Regions from separate parts of the Pseudoalteromonas sp. JC3 genome, predicted to be linked through region 2. Evidence: riboswitches for the same ligand, from Rfam matches in the RefSeq annotation. Region 2 holds a riboswitch; the other holds the start of a gene.
What was found. A riboswitch is a leader RNA that binds a small molecule or an ion and turns the genes downstream of it on or off. The one in region 2 is predicted to bind cobalamin.
Positions count from the first base shown of each region.

Region 1: it holds a riboswitch for cobalamin, as region 2 does, so the genes downstream of both, QSH61_RS14295 (ABC transporter ATP-binding protein) here and QSH61_RS16430 (TonB-dependent receptor domain-containing protein) in region 2, are expected to answer to the same signal.

Region 1 is NZ_CP127855.1:3,300,037-3,307,948, reverse strand. It holds gene QSH61_RS14330 (Na(+)-translocating NADH-quinone reductase subunit C) at 1-151, shown strand, start outside; gene QSH61_RS14325 (NADH:ubiquinone reductase (Na(+)-transporting) subunit D) at 151-783, shown strand; gene nqrE (NADH:ubiquinone reductase (Na(+)-transporting) subunit E) at 794-1,402, shown strand; gene nqrF (NADH:ubiquinone reductase (Na(+)-transporting) subunit F) at 1,423-2,649, shown strand; gene QSH61_RS14310 (FAD:protein FMN transferase) at 2,758-3,789, shown strand; gene nqrM ((Na+)-NQR maturation NqrM) at 3,890-4,102, shown strand; gene QSH61_RS14300 (histidine phosphatase family protein) at 4,183-4,782, shown strand; cobalamin riboswitch at 4,801-4,928, shown strand; gene QSH61_RS14295 (ABC transporter ATP-binding protein) at 4,998-5,795, shown strand; gene QSH61_RS14290 (FecCD family ABC transporter permease) at 5,792-6,817, shown strand; gene cobT (nicotinate-nucleotide--dimethylbenzimidazole phosphoribosyltransferase) at 6,810-7,865, shown strand; gene QSH61_RS14280 (adenosylcobinamide-GDP ribazoletransferase) at 7,865-7,912, shown strand, end outside.
Region 2 is NZ_CP127855.1:3,765,417-3,773,328, reverse strand. It holds gene QSH61_RS16445 (ketopantoate reductase family protein) at 167-1,069, opposite strand; gene QSH61_RS16440 (VanZ family protein) at 1,062-1,412, opposite strand; gene QSH61_RS16435 (YajQ family cyclic di-GMP-binding protein) at 1,565-2,047, shown strand; cobalamin riboswitch at 2,134-2,382, shown strand; gene QSH61_RS16430 (TonB-dependent receptor domain-containing protein) at 2,418-4,280, shown strand; gene QSH61_RS16425 (hypothetical protein) at 4,441-5,418, shown strand; gene msrA (peptide-methionine (S)-S-oxide reductase MsrA) at 5,460-5,993, opposite strand; gene QSH61_RS16415 (efflux RND transporter permease subunit) at 5,993-7,912, opposite strand, start outside.

The DNA of each region.
Region 1 (7,912 bases), 470 kb from region 2:
AGGTAGTGCTGGCGGTAACGAACACAAGGTAGATGGTCTATCTGGTGCGACACTTACTTCTAATGGTGTTGATCATACAGTAGATTTCTGGACAAGCGACAAAGCGTTTGGTCCATTCCTTGCGAAAGTACGTAAAGGAGCATTGAACTAATGGCTAATGCAAAAGAAATGAAGGAAGTCTTGTTTGGTCCTGTTTTTGCGAACAACCCGATTGCACTGCAAGTGTTGGGTATCTGTTCTGCACTAGCGGTAACTTCAAGCCTTAAAAATGCACTTATCATGTCAATTGCGTTGACATTGGTTACTGCGTTTTCAAGTTTATTTATCTCAATGATCCGTAATCACATTCCTTCAAGTGTGCGTATCATTGTCCAAATGACGATTATTGCATCTTTAGTAATCGTTGTAGACCAAGTGCTTCAAGCCGTTGTTTATTCAACAGCAAAAGAACTATCAACGTTCATCGGCCTTATCATTACTAACTGTATCGTAATGGGCCGTGCAGAAGCATACGCAATGAAGTCACCACCAACAATGTCGTTCCTTGACGGTATTGGTAACGGTTTAGGCTATTCTGTTGTGCTTTTAACAGTTGGCTTTATTCGTGAGCTATTCGGTGCGGGAACATTGTTTGGCGTTGAAATCTTACCACTTATCTCTGAAGGTGGTTGGTATCAGCCTATGGGTCTACTAGTTATGCCATTCAGTTCGTTCTTCATCGTAGGTGCATTTATTTGGGCACTACGTACTTGGAAGAAAGAGCAAGTAGAAGCGAAGGCATAAGGGGAGAGAGATGGAACAATATATCAATTTATTTATAAAAGCAGTTTTCATTGAAAACTTAGCTTTGTCTTTCTTCTTAGGTATGTGTACTTTCTTGGCGGTATCTAAGAAAGTAACAACGTCGCTAGGTCTAGGTATTGCGGTAGTTGTAGTTCTTGGTATCTCTGTACCAGTAAACAACTTGGTTTATCACGCAGTGCTAGCGCCGGGCGCATTGGAATGGTTAGGCTTCCCTGAAGTGGATCTTAGCTTCCTACGCTTCTTGACGTTTATCGGTGTAATCGCAGCGCTTGTTCAAATTCTAGAAATGACATTGGATAAGTTCTTCCCTGCGCTATATAACGCACTAGGTATCTTCCTACCGCTAATCACAGTTAACTGTGCGATTTTCGGTGCGGTATCATTCATGGTTGAGCGTAACTTAAACTTCGGTGAATCTGTAGTTTATGGTCTAGGTTCAGGTGTGGGCTGGGCACTTGCTATCGTATTGTTAGCAGGTATTCGTGAGAAGATGAAGTATGCAGACGTTCCTGATGGATTACGTGGCTTAGGTATTACCTTTGTTACTGTAGGTCTAATGGGCTTTGGCTTCATGTCATTCTCTGGTATTTCACTGTAAGGTAGCGAGGAAACTATACGATGGAAACTATTGTATTAGGCGTAAGCATGTTCATCGCTATCGTTGTGATGCTAGTGCTTATCATCATTGCAGCGAAATCGAAGCTTGTAGCAAGCGGTGACGTTACAATTGATATTAACGGCGATCCTGAAAAAGCGATCAAGACTCCTGCTGGCGGTAAGCTACTAGGTGCACTTGCAAACGCGGGTATTTTCGTATCGTCTGCATGTGGTGGCGGTGGCTCATGTGGTCAGTGTCGCGTACATATTAAAGAGGGTGGTGGTGATATTCTACCAACCGAACTTGACCACATCTCTAAAGGTGAAGCACGTGAAGGCTGTCGTCTAGCGTGTCAGGTTAACGTTAAAAACGACATGGAAATCGAAGTTGAAGAATCAATCTTCGGTGTTAAAAAGTGGGAATGTACTGTTATCTCTAACGATAACAAAGCAACTTTCATCAAGGAGCTAAAACTAGGCATCCCTGAAGGTGAGGTTGTACCTTTCCGTGCCGGTGGTTACATTCAGATTGAAGCACCAGCTCACCATGTTAAATATGCAGACTATGATATTCCTGAAGAATATCGTGCTGACTGGGAACGTTTTGGTTTCTTTAAGCTAGAGTCTAAAGTTGACGAAGAAACGATCCGTGCATACTCAATGGCTAACTACCCAGAAGAGTTTGGCATCATCATGCTAAACGTACGTATCGCAACTCCGCCGCCAAATAACCTAACATTACCTTGTGGTAAGATGTCATCATTCATCTGGTCACTTAAAGAAGGTGATAAGGTTACTATTTCTGGTCCATTCGGTGAATTCTTCGCGAAAGACACAGATGCAGAAATGGTATTTGTTGGTGGTGGTGCTGGTATGGCGCCAATGCGTTCACACATCTTCGATCAGCTTAAGCGTCTTAACTCTAAGCGTAAGATGTCTTTCTGGTACGGTGCACGTTCTAAGCGTGAAATGTTCTACGTGGAAGACTTTGACGGTCTAGCTGAAGAAAATGATAACTTCCAATGGCATGTTGCCCTTTCAGATCCTCAACCAGAGGATAACTGGGAAGGTTACACGGGCTTCATTCATAACGTACTTTATGAAAACTACTTGAAAGATCATGAAGCACCGGAAGATTGTGAGTTCTACATGTGTGGTCCTCCAATGATGAACGCGGCAGTTATTAACATGCTTAAAGACTTAGGTGTTGAAGACGAAAACATCCTACTTGATGACTTCGGTGGTTAATTAGGTTTCGGTCTAACAATGAACTTAAGTTAGAATATCAGCCCTCCAGCAAAATGCTTTGCTCGAGGGCTTTTTTATACCCGTTGGTACTAAACTCAGGAAGTTCTGATGCAAGCAAGTTACGCTTTTTTATCTCGATTTTTTATTATTTCGTTTTTATTCGTTTTTTTAACAGGGTGCCAAGACGCCAAACCTGAAGCCAAGGAAATTGTGCTGTCTGGTAAAACCATGGGTACGACTTACAACATCAAGGTATTCTCCGGCGAAAAGCCGCTCGAACAAGCGCAGTTACATGAGGAGGTTGAGCAGGCATTAAAGGTTGTTAATCAATCTATGTCCACCTATATCCCAGATTCTGAGATTAACCAGTTTAACCGTTTAGCCGCAAATACCGTTATGCCTATCAGTGAAGACTTTCGCTTGGTAGTTGCTGAATCTATCCGCCTTGGAAAGTCGACCAAAACGCTTGATGTTACGATGGGACCGCTTATCGATTTGTGGGGATTTGGTCCTGACAAAAGACCAACAATGCGTCCGTCACAGGTCGAGTTAGACGATATGCGCACTCGTATCGGTGTTGATAAGCTTATTTTAAATGACCGTGGTCTTGCGAAAACAGTTACGGGGCTGGAATTATCATTTTCTGCAACCGCTAAAGGCTATGGCATAGATAAGGTGGCTGAGGTGATTGAGAGTCATGATATTCATGACTATATGGTAGAAATCGGTGGCGAGCTTCGCGTTTCTGGCAAGAAGCCGGATGGAGAGTGGCGTATTGCTATCGAGAAACCCGATGCGCCTGTTGGTCAACGCCAAATTCATCGCGTGATAGAGCCTGGCAAAAATGGCATTGCAACTTCAGGTGACTACCGTATTTTTTATGAAATGGATGGTGAAACCTTTACACACCTTATTGACCCTACAACGGGTCGCCCAGTTAAACATGAGCTGGTGTCGGTAACGGTACTACATCCATCTGCGATGACGGCTGATGGCCTAGCGACAGCATTGACTGTGATGGGCACGGAGCGTGCAAAGGCGTATGCCACTGAGCATCAACTCCCCGTGTATTTGATGTATAAAAGTCCTGAAGGGATCAAGAGTTACGCGAGTGAAGCATTTCAGCCGTACTTGAATTAAGCTGTACAACACCCCATAATTTAATTGTGAGTGACGCCATGAAAGCGTATAATTTGCGCGTCGTCACTCAATTCAATGTAGCAATAAAAGGGGCTAGATAATGTCTTTATTCCTCCTTACTTTCGGTTTACTTATGCTTATCGCTGTTGCGATGGCAGTAGGCGTTATCGTACAAAAGAAATCCATGGCCAGTAGTTGTGGTGGTTTGGGCTCAATGGGCATTGACAAAATTTGTGATTGCGACGATCCATGCGACAAACGCAAAAAGCGGTTAGCAAAAGAAGAGATGTGGAAAGAAAACCAGATCCTATAACCGTAGAATGGTATTAATTGAAAACGCAAGCTTAGCTTGCGTTTTTGCTTTTTGGGTAACAAATCTCAGGTTAAGTAAAAATGCAGCGGCAGCTATATTTTGTTCGTCATGGTGAAACGACCCTATCAGGCCATTTACTTGGAGTGACAGATCCCGAACTCAGTAGTACTGGTGCTCAGCAATTGCTGCAATCGTTAACGAGCCTAAGTGGCCTACAGGGTATTATTAGCTCTCCAAGGAAGCGCTGCCTGAATACAGCCACAGCCTTTGCAAAGCAGTATCAACTCCCCGTTGAGGTGGAGCCAAATCTCGCCGAATTTGATTTTGGATTATGGGATGGACAACCTTATGATACGCTTTGGCGAGAAACCCAATTTCCAAGTATTGGTGACTTTTGGCAAAACCCTTGGCTGCACACGCCTCCTGAGGGCGAGTCTATGTATGATTTTCATCATCGGGTCGCCACGTGGTGGCACAGTATTTTGGCGTCGCCAAGTGAAGAGTGTACCGCCGTCGTAGCGCATGCCGGAGTAATAAAAGCGCTTGTAGCACTTATTCTTGACCTATCGCCTGAGCTTACTGCATACCAATCGAAGATAGATATTCCTTATGCGGGTATAGTAAAAGTTGAGGTGTTTTACGACAGCAGCCAAACTGCTTGGCCAAAAGTTGTATTTTAGACGTCTAGACTTCATAATATTGCAAATTTCGTGATAGGCAGATATTGGGAATGAGGTGTGAGTCCTCAACTGTCCCCGCAACTGTAAGTGTATGAGTGTTACCTCTTGCATAAGTCAGATACCAAGGCCTATCTATATACTTAAGCGGGCAGACTTAAGTCAAAGTTGTCGCTTGTCTATAAGCTACTACTTTGCCGTGCCCAATCAGAGGTGCTATGGCAGTTACTCCACAGTTTCAAGTCGATAAACTTAGCGTGCAGCTTGGTGGTAAAGCCATCTTAAAGGCACTCAGCTTTGCTATTAATTCGGGTGAATTTATTGGTTTGCTCGGACCGAATGGTGCTGGAAAGTCGACTTTGCTGCGCACTTTATATCAATACACAGCGCCAAGTTCTGGGTCGCTACTTTTCAATGGTAAGCCGCTAGCTAGTTATGGACGTAAAGCCTACGCGAGACATGTTGCTGTGGTGCTACAAGAGATCCCCGCTGAGTTTACTCTGCCATTATTTGATATGGTATTGATGGGGCTAACACCGAACAAATCACTGCTCGCGACAACGACGGCTGCTGAAAAACAGGCAATCTTACATGCCATTGAGCAGGTTGGATTGAGCCATAAATTAGAGCAATGTTTTAGCTCCTTGTCTGGTGGGGAGAAGCAAAGGGCAATGATCGCACGTGCCATGGTGCAAGCGCCTCAAGTATTGATAATGGATGAGCCCACCAGCCATTTGGACATTAAATATCAAATCCAAATTATGGAGCTGGCCAAACAGCTTGGTGTTACTATCATTGCGTCTTTTCACGACTTAAATTTGGCTAGCGCCTTGTGCGACCGCTTATTAGTATTAAATAACGGTGAGCTTGTTGCAGATGGGTCGCCACTTGAAGTCATTACCGAAAGCCTATTAAGCCAAGTTTTTGGGGTATGTGCAGAGGTTTCTACTGTCCGTCATCCGCCAAATAACAGTGAGATCCCACATATACGCTTTCATTACGGGTATCAATTATGATTGCCGCAAAGCGGATCGCGTTGATATCGATACTGCTATTGGCCTTGTGCTGTTTTAGCATGCTGATGGCACTTAAGATCGGTGCGATTGATTTATCTTGGCATACGGTTATACAAGCGATTATTAATTTCGATCCCAGCGTACTTCAACAACGGGTGGTAGTTGAGCTTCGTCTGCCACGGACGTTACTGGCGATGAGTGCGGGAGCAGGACTGGCGATAGCGGGTCTTATTTTACAAACCGTGACGCGTAACCCTCTAGCTGATCCTTATTTATTTGGTATTTCTTCAGGTGCTTCATTCGGTGTGGTGGTGCTTATCGCGCTATTTGGTGCACAGTCTAGCCTAATGATGTCTGGGGCTGCATTTGTCGGAAGTTTGCTGTCTATCTTGCTGCTTTTATTTGTGGCAAAACGCAATGCACTACAGCAGGTAGAAACTATGCTCTTGGCGGGCGTCGCACTTTCTTTTCTGTTCAGTGCCTTTACTAGCTTGTTGCTCTATTGGAGTGACCCTCAAGCCATCAGTGCAATCTTGTTTTGGAATCTAGGCTCGTTTGCAAGGGCGAGCTGGCAATGGCTATGGCTTCCATGTTTGGTCGTGTTGCTGAGTTTTATCACGCTTTTAGTGATGCGTCGGCCGCTCAACGCCTTGTTACTCGGAGATGAGAGCGCCACCACGCTTGGCGTGAATGTAGGACGAGTGCGAATAGGTATGTTGTTATTGAGCTCCTTACTCACCGCAGTACTTGTGGCTGCGTGCGGCGGAGTCGGATTTGTAGGCTTGATGATCCCGCATATCGTACGCTTTTTTATCTCGCAAGCAAAGGTCATTGGGCTTGTGGCCACCGCGCTTTGCGGTTCGCTTTTGATGCTATGGGTGGATGTATTGTCGCGCACGCTTATCGATAATCAGGAACTTCCTGTGGGGGTGATCACCGCCGCCATTGGCAGCGTGTTCTTCTTAGCATTGCTTATTTTCAAAAATCGCCGCTCTGGAGGCGTCGGAGTTACCCATGGTTAAACCGTTAGATACTCGCTTAGACACGCTTATTCAACAGCGCATCGACTTAAAAACCAAACCGCTAGGTGCGCTAGGTAAGCTTGAAGCTTTAGCTGTGCAGCTAGTACAGATCTTCTCACAAGGGCAGACGCAATTAGACATAGAGCAGTTAGCAATAACACGCCCTGCAATGTTTGTTTTTGCGGGCGACCATGGTATTGCAAGCCAAGGGGTTTCTATTGCGCCAAGCGAAGTGACTGGGCAAATGGTTGCAAACTTTGTGCAGGGCGGTGCTGCGATCAACGTCTTTTGTCGACAACTTGGTTGGCAGTTAACCGTAGTAGACTGTGGCACGTTAGTGCCATGCGAGCCTGCGCCGAATTTGCGCTCACAGCGACTTGGCGATATTACTCATGCTTTCCATAAACAGTCCGCGATGAGCGAAATGCAGCTCAAGCAAGGACTTGAATATGGAGAGCAAGTGGTGATGCCCGCTATTGAAGCGGGTAGCAACGTGATTGCTTTTGGTGAAATGGGGATTGGCAATACCAGTTCCGCAGCTGCAATTTTAGCGGCGCTTAGCGGGGCGAGTGTGGAATTATGTGTGGGGCGTGGTACAGGCATTGACGATGAAACGCTTTGCAAAAAACGGGCACTTATCAAACAGGCTCTAGAATATCATCAAGATAAGCTTGCGACGCCAGAACAAATTTTGCAGCGCTTGGGTGGCTTTGAAATTGTGCAAATGGTTGGTGCTATGCTGGCGGTTGCTCGTGCACAAAAAGTGATTATAGTGGATGGCTTCATCTCCACCGCAGCGGCTATGTTGGCAAGTAGAATAGCACCGCATAGTAAGCAATATATGGTGTTTGCTCACGGCTCTATGGAGCAAGGTCATAAGTTAATGTTAGAGCAGTTAAACGCTGAGCCATTACTACATTTAAATATGCGCTTGGGTGAGGGAACGGGCGCCGCTCTAGCGCTTCCATTATTACAAGCTGCGCTAGGCTTTTTTTGCGAAATGGCAAGCTTTGCCGATGCCTATGTTACGCAAGTGGTAGACGCATAATGCAGTGGCAACAAGAGTGGCGACTGTTTAAGCTTGCCGTGGTGTTT
Region 2 (7,912 bases):
AAATATCATATTAGCTTCGTTAAAAATTTCTCATTTAGAACAACTAAATAGCAAAATTTTTGCCTTGCTACTAAAGCTATTTCCCCGCTTCAAAATAGCTCATTTACTTAATGCAATTGGTATAAATAGTTTTGTGGGAGGCGGTTTACCCGCCGAGAAGTTAAGTCTATTGTCGCGCTAGCTGCCAGCGCTTATTCACTTCCTCAAGTAACTGTTGATTAAACGGCACATCGATATTTTGCTTCGCTGCTAGCTCACAAATATACCCGCACATGGCGTCAATTTCTGTGCGTCTGTTATTCGCGATATCCTGATTCATTGAAGAGCGATTGTTTGCAGTTTGCGCCATTACGGTGTAAGCAAGCGTGACTAGCTCGCTAAGCGCTAAGTTCACGCCTGTACTTGTGGCCACAAGTTGTACTTCATTCATTAAATTAAGGATTTGGGCCGCGTATTTGGGCTGTCTTAGCTGACCATTTGCGACTTGTTCCAATGCACTTAACGGGTTAATGGCAATATTAACCGCCAGCTTTTTCCAAAGTGTTGGCATGATGTCAAACGTGGTTTGAGCATTGTCAAATGTGCTAAACAGTTGCGAGAATACGCGCTGGTAGTGGCATTCAGCTGGTAAATTTAACGGCCCAAACCAAGTTGCACCTTGTCCTGTATGATGCACAGTGTCTGCGACTTTATAGCCTGCGATGGATGTGCTTAAGAAGTAGGCTGATTGTGTTTTATCAAGCGCTGCTAACTCACCAGACCAATCTACCATGCCATTATGACTAAGGATTAGCGTTGCATTTTTTGAAAGTGTAGGGCGAAGCGCTCGGAGTGCTTCGATGACCTGATATGCTTTAACGGGAATGATTAGCGTATCTATACTGCTGGCAGGGAGTTCTGCAAGTGTTTTGGTGCTGCATGGGATGGTTTGTTGAATACTTGCTGTTTGATAGCGATAAGTCGCCGCGCGTTTATTTCGAGTGATCAGCGTAATTTGATGAGATTGACTAAGGTGCTGGGCGAGCAGTAATCCTATCGCCCCTTCACCTAAAATATGTATATTAGCCATGTTTTCTGTTGCGCCAACTTGCCCAAATATAAAATAGAACAAAATAACTGACCGCACCGGCTAAATCAGCGAAAAAATCAGCGGTAGATGCTTGGCGATACGGTAATGAATGTTGCATCCACTCAATTCCTGCACCATACAAGGACAGCAGTACTATGTGTGTCCATACTTTCACTTTAAAAGCATGGTGAGAGATAAACGCAAGCACAAAAAATACACCAAAATGCGCCACTTTATCGATATTTGGGAACAGCTTTGGAGACAAGCTAATTTCCTTTGCGAATAGCACCGTACATATAATTAAAGAGATAATCAAAAGAGCTTTATAAACGCGCCGTGTCACAATACATCCTACTTCTGTATGACTAAGCGAGCAGTATACCATCGAAAACTGTCCATTGGGTGAACATCCTAATACGCTGTTTAAAAACTTAAAGTAACTCAAATTAAGCATAAACTGCTATAATCGAGCCAAAATGACTTTAGGAGAGAAGCATGCCTTCATTTGATATTGTATCTGAAATTGATATGACAGAAGCAAAAAATACTGTAGACAACGCGGTTCGCGAGCTTGATACGCGGTTTGATTTTCGTGGCGTAGATGCATCAATCGAGCTTAACGGTGAAATGATCAACCTTAAAGCGGAAGCAGAACAGCAAGTTATGCAGTTGTTCGATATGTTAGTGGGTAAAGCGGCAAAGCGTGGCCTTGATGTGGCAAGCTTTGAGCTAAAAGACATTGAACGTTCAGGCAAATACGTATCGCGCAAGGTGGCGTTAAAACAAGGCATCGACAAAGAGATGGCGAAAAAACTGGTTAAGCTTATTAAAGACTCAAAAGTTAAAGTTCAAGCATCAATTCAAGGCGATACGGTGCGTGTAACGGGTAAAAAGCGTGACGATTTGCAAGAAACGATGCAATTGATTCGTACCGGTGAGCTTGGCCAACCATTTCAATTCAAAAACTTCCGCGACTAATTACGCTTTACTCCATTCCAAAAGTGCATAGATTGCACTTTTGGATTTCTAGACGTCCATTGACAATCATTCCGAAACCCAAGACAATAGCCTCGCATTTTCAAGGTGCTGTACACAACCTAGTGTGGTTGCTAAGTGTATAGATAATCGGGAAACTGGTGCGAACACAAGGGAACATCTAATTGCGTGAATCAATAATAAATTGAGTAAGACAGTTTATTACACGTGATTAGCTTGGATCGGTTCTATGCCAGCGCTGCCCCCGCAACGGTAGAGTGAACTGCTAATCTGCAGATTTACTGAGCCCGGAGACCGGCCTTGAAACAGTCACTTTGTGTTCTTGTACGGTGGGTACAAGTTAGGGGAAACCATGTTAAATAAAACTGCTCTAAGCGCGGCGATAGCGACGGCGCTCTCTTTTTCAGCATTTGCGGATCAAAATGTTGAACATATCACTGTTACTGCCAATAAATTTGAACAATCTCTAGAAAGCGCACTGTCTGCCATTACGGTTATAGGTCGCGCTGAAATTGAAAAAAGCAATGTTCAAGATGTCGTATCGCTACTCGATAATGTCGCTGGTATTCAAGCTGTTAGAAACGGTGGCTTTGGCCAAAGCGTGAGTTTATTCCTACGCGGTAATGACGCTAAGCATACGCTAGTGTTAATCGATGGGGTTCGAGTGACGGATGCAAACTCCGGTGACAATTCGCTCACTAATTTACCACTTAATAGCATCGAAAGAATTGAGATCATTCGTGGTGCCAAAGCTGCGATTTATGGTTCAGATGCCATTGCTGGCGTGATTAACATTATTAGTCGCGAAGGGAATAACAATACTATCGCGTTTACGACTGGGAGTAACAATTACTCCAAGACCGAAGCGACGGTAAATTACAAAAAAGACAAGTTTAGTATTGCAGCTAATGCGGGTTACACTCATACCGATGGCTATGATGTGATTGAGAAAGACCCTGAAGCTGCAATCACAAAAAACCATGACCGTGATGGATATTATAACGGTAATGCCGGTTTAAATGTGCAGTATGGTGATGAAGAAAGTGGCATTTTTAGCTTACGTTCACAGTACAGTGAAGGTGAGGGGGAGTATGACTCTTTTGGTAGTGATGCTTACCGTTTCCATAACTACACCAATAAGTTGGCGTGGAAAAGACGTACTGATAAGTTTAGCCAAAGTGCGTCATACAGCTTAGGTAAGGAACAAAATGTTCAAATCGGTAATAGTGCTGACGATAACGCTTATGTCACCAAACGCAGCCAATTTGAATATCAGTCGCAATATAGTTTAACTGAAGCTTTGATCTTCACGGGTAACTTTACCTTTCTAAATGAAGATGTTGGTGATTCTACCGCCTCTTTTTCAGAGCCTGAGCGTGATAATTTATCTTTAGCACTCGGTGGGTTTTACAACGATGAAAATTGGCTGGCAGAGGTTGTACTGAGAACGGATGATTATGATTTTCATGGTCGTGCAAACACCTACACGGTTGCTGTCGGCAAGCAACTCATGGATGGCCTAAGTGTTAAGTTGAATCATGGTACTGCCTTTAGAGCACCTTCTTTATCACAGGCGTTTGTGATTGATAGTCCTTACTATTTACCTAACCCAAATATTAAGCCAGAAGAAGCTACTAATAACGAAATTATTGTTACATGGAGCGGCGAGAACTTCCGTGTGGAAGCTGCGGTATACGATAACCGTATTACCGATAAAATCGTTTATCAGCAAAATGATAAATGGAAATACATCCCTTACAATGTTCAGCGCGCTGACTTTGAAGGTGCTGATCTTTCTGTTGAAATTGAAGACAACTTTGGTATCGAGCATACGGTAAATGTGAGCTATGTGAGTGCTAAAGACGCAGATACCGATAAGCAATTACAGCGCAGAGCGAGACGCACCTTAACTTATTCAGTCAGTAAAGAGTGGGAAAATGTCGACGCAACACTGACCTTAGTCCATAGAGGTAATCGCGACGATAAAGTATGGGGAGCTGAAGGTGCATATACAGTGACTTTACCGTCATATACGCTGTTTAACTTAGCTGCTAACTATACGTTTTTCGACGGATTCAAGTTAAATGGCCGTATTGAAAACTTAACCGATAAGCGTTATTTCAATGCCACAGCGGGCGAAGCAAAAGATGGCTCTTTACTGGGCTATAAGCCACTAGGTAGACAAGCCTACGTTGGTGTGAGCTACAGCTTCTAATACGTTAAAAGCTTTTCAATACCCAGAGTGATCCATCGTGAGTAATGGATCACTTTTCTTATTTATCATTTAGTTGCATTACATTTGTAACTGGTGTTCTGCCTTATGTGTGGTTGATAATAGATTTGATTTGTATTATTACTACCTTAAGGAAAAGAACATGAAGTCACTATTATTTGGGTTACTCACGCTTGGGATTGTCACATCAGCGCAAGCTTCGCTACCTGAAAACCAGCTTGAACCTCAATTTTCAACACAATCAATGGCGGGCGATTTCGCTTGGTTTAACGCGCCATCGCAAACCTGTAGTCGGATCCGCAGCATGATGTACTATCGTCACCCCGGCAACGATCACCTAACGCCTATATCTGTGCCTGTGATTTATACCGGTGGCGAGTGTTGGTCTACTGGCAGGACAACATCTAGCCAAGGTCCAAAGGAAATGTATACGCAGGTTTCAGATATTATTCATCAGCAATTTTCGAATGTGGAACATAACTACAAAGAGTTGACGACCGATATCGTCAACAATATTGCCGCACAATCTAGTTCAAATAAAGTGAGCCACACGACTAGCCTCTACGGCACTATGCATATGAAAATCGCAGGTAGAGTTGATGCGCAAAATAAAGTACCTGTGTTGATCGATGGTTTCGATTTGAAGTCTTACGCTAAGTTCCGTAAGAAGCAGCTTGGGATGAATATTTATATCCATGTCTATATTAACAACGAAAATGTCACCATCAAAGGTAAGTATGATGTACGTACCCAGCAGCTTGAGTTAGATCCTTTAATTTCTAGCTTTAAGCCTGTGGTGACGACAAAAGTAGAGCTGCCGTGGATCCTCGATTTGATAGATACCTTGACTCCGGGGATTTTTGACAAGCTTTATACTGAATTTAGCCGTATTGTGATTGATGTGTTTGAATTCTTAGGTGTGGATATGAGCGAAGATATTCCGCAGGTCATTAAACACAATGCCCAGTTAATCAATTCAGGTGTTGTTCCGCTTAAAGGCTTAGATACCTTAAGACCTGGTGATACTGCGAATTTAGAAATGGAAGTAACGCGTGGGCATTTGCGGATTAAAGATGGCCGCACTAGTTTTTATGTATTTGCTATACCTATGTTGCCGTAAGGCGTAAGCCGAACGCAATCTATTGCGTTCGGCACACAAGTTTAGTGCTTTAAATTTGCCGCAAAATAGCTTTCAAATTTTGCAATTTTAGGGGCAATCATCACACTGCAATAGCCTTGGTTTGGGTTTTCAGTGTAATAATCTTGGTGATAGTGCTCAGCAGGATAAAATTCAGGCGCTGGGCTAACTTCAGTCACTATTTTTTCACTTAACTGGCTTTGAAGCTGCGCAATACAATCTTGAGTTTGCTGCTGTTGCTGCTGGTCATGATAAAACACCACACTACGGTACTGAGTACCAATGTCGTTGCCTTGGCGGTTCAACTGCGTTGGATCATGCAGAGTAAAAAACATATTAAGCAAAGTATCAAAGCTGACAATATCGGCATCAAATTGCAGTTGGACTACCTCAGCATGGCCACTGTCTCCCCGACATATCATTTGATAGGTGGGATTATCTGTGTGGCCACCTGCGTAACCTGATTGCACTGACTCAACGCCATTGACGCGGCGAAATGCCGCATCAATACACCAAAAACAACCACCACCAAAAGTTGCTGTTTGTAAAGTTGCCATTATACCTCCTGCTCAGGATGTTGTTGCGACTGCTCCTCAAGACGTTTTGTCGTCTCTTCTGGAGATTGCGTCTTCTTAGCTAGTAAAGTATAGGCGGTTGGGATAACAAACAAGGTTAAAATGGTGGCAACACTGACACCGGCAAAAATCACGACACCGATCACCATGCGGCTTTCGAATCCTGGGCCTGTTGCAAACACAAGCGGGATGGAGCTCATCACGGTTGTTAGCGAGGTCATGATAATAGGTCTTAATCGCTGCGCTGCAGCATCGACAATGGCTTGTTCGAAGGCAATGCCTTTGTCACGCAATTGGTTAGCAAATTCCACGATTAAGATACCGTTTTTGGCGCTAAGGCCAATCAACATGACAATACCAATTTGGCTATAAATATTTAGCGTGCTGTCGGTGATAAATAATCCATACATCGCACCGACTAAGCCCAGCGGTACGGTGAGCATGATAACCAGTGGATGGACAAAGCTTTCAAACTGTGCGGCTAATACCAAGAAAGTAACGGTGAGCGCCAGAATAAACACATAGGTCATTGCTGATGCACCTTCATAAAACAGCTGTGATTCGCCTTTGTAGTCGATGGCGCCGTCGATATCATTCTCTTCGGCGGCAACTTTATTTAAAAAGTCGAGGGCTTGCTCCAGTGTATAGTCGCCAGCGAGGTTTGCCGTGATAGTGATTGCGCGCATACGGTTGTAGCGGTTTAATCGAGAAGCTGTGGCTTCTTCTTTTATGGTGATCAAACTGTCTAATGGCACGAGCTCATCGCTACGAGATTTCACATAAATATCAGAAATATTATCTGGGGCAGAGAAGTCGGCTTTGGTGCCTTTTAAGATCACATCGTATTCTTCACCGCGGTCAATAAAGGTGGTAACACGACGTTGTCCCAGCATGGTTTCTAGCGTTTGGCCTATAGCACTTACCGACACGCCTAAGTCTGCAGCTTTGGTTTTATCAATGCTTATCAAAAACTGTGGGAAGGTTTCTTTGTAATCGTGATCGAGACGAACCAGTCCTTTATTTTCTCGTGCGCGTTCTAGAATGCGATCGCGCCATGCAGCTAACTCATCGTAGTCGTTACCTTGCAGTACAAACTCAATAGGGCGTGAGTTACCGCCGCCGCCAATACCACGGCGCATAATAGCGAAGGCGCGAATATCTGTAACATCTTGCATTTTACCGCTGATCTCATCCATGACTTCCCAAGTAGAGCGTTTTCGCTCATCCCAGTCTGGCATGCCGATAATAGCAACACCGCCTTGACCACCCCAACCAGGCACCCGAATAAGCACGCGGCTAAGTTCCTTTGAGTCTACATAAGGTAGTAGGCGCTCTTCAATTTTTGCCATATTTTGCGAGTTGTTTTCGTAGCTTGCCCCTTCTGGGCCATTCATCATAACGAAGAAAGTACCGCGGTCTTCTTTTGGTGTCAGTTCAGACGGGATCTGTTTAAACAGGCTGTAGCTGGTAAAACCCGCCAGTGCCAACATCACGATCAGGCTGTATTTGCGCGATAAGTTGTCTTGTAAAACACGGCGATATCCTTGTTCTAGTCGTCCAAATTGACGGTCCATCCACTGACTAAAGCGGTTTTCTTTATTGCTGGGCTTTAATACTTTGGAGCAAAGGGCAGGAGATAAGGTCAACGCGGTAATACTGGAAAACAGCACCGCAGCACTTACTGCAAAGGCAAATTCGGTAAATAGGGCACCAATACGACCATCCATAAAGACTAAGGGAATAAACACGGCAACCAAAACCAGCGTTGTGGCAATGATGGCAAAGCCTACTTCTCGCGCGCCACGGTATGCCGCCAGTAACTTGGGTTCGCCAAGCTCGATGCGGCGGTAGATATTTTCTAGCATTACAATGGCGTCATCGACCACAAGGCCGATGGCAAG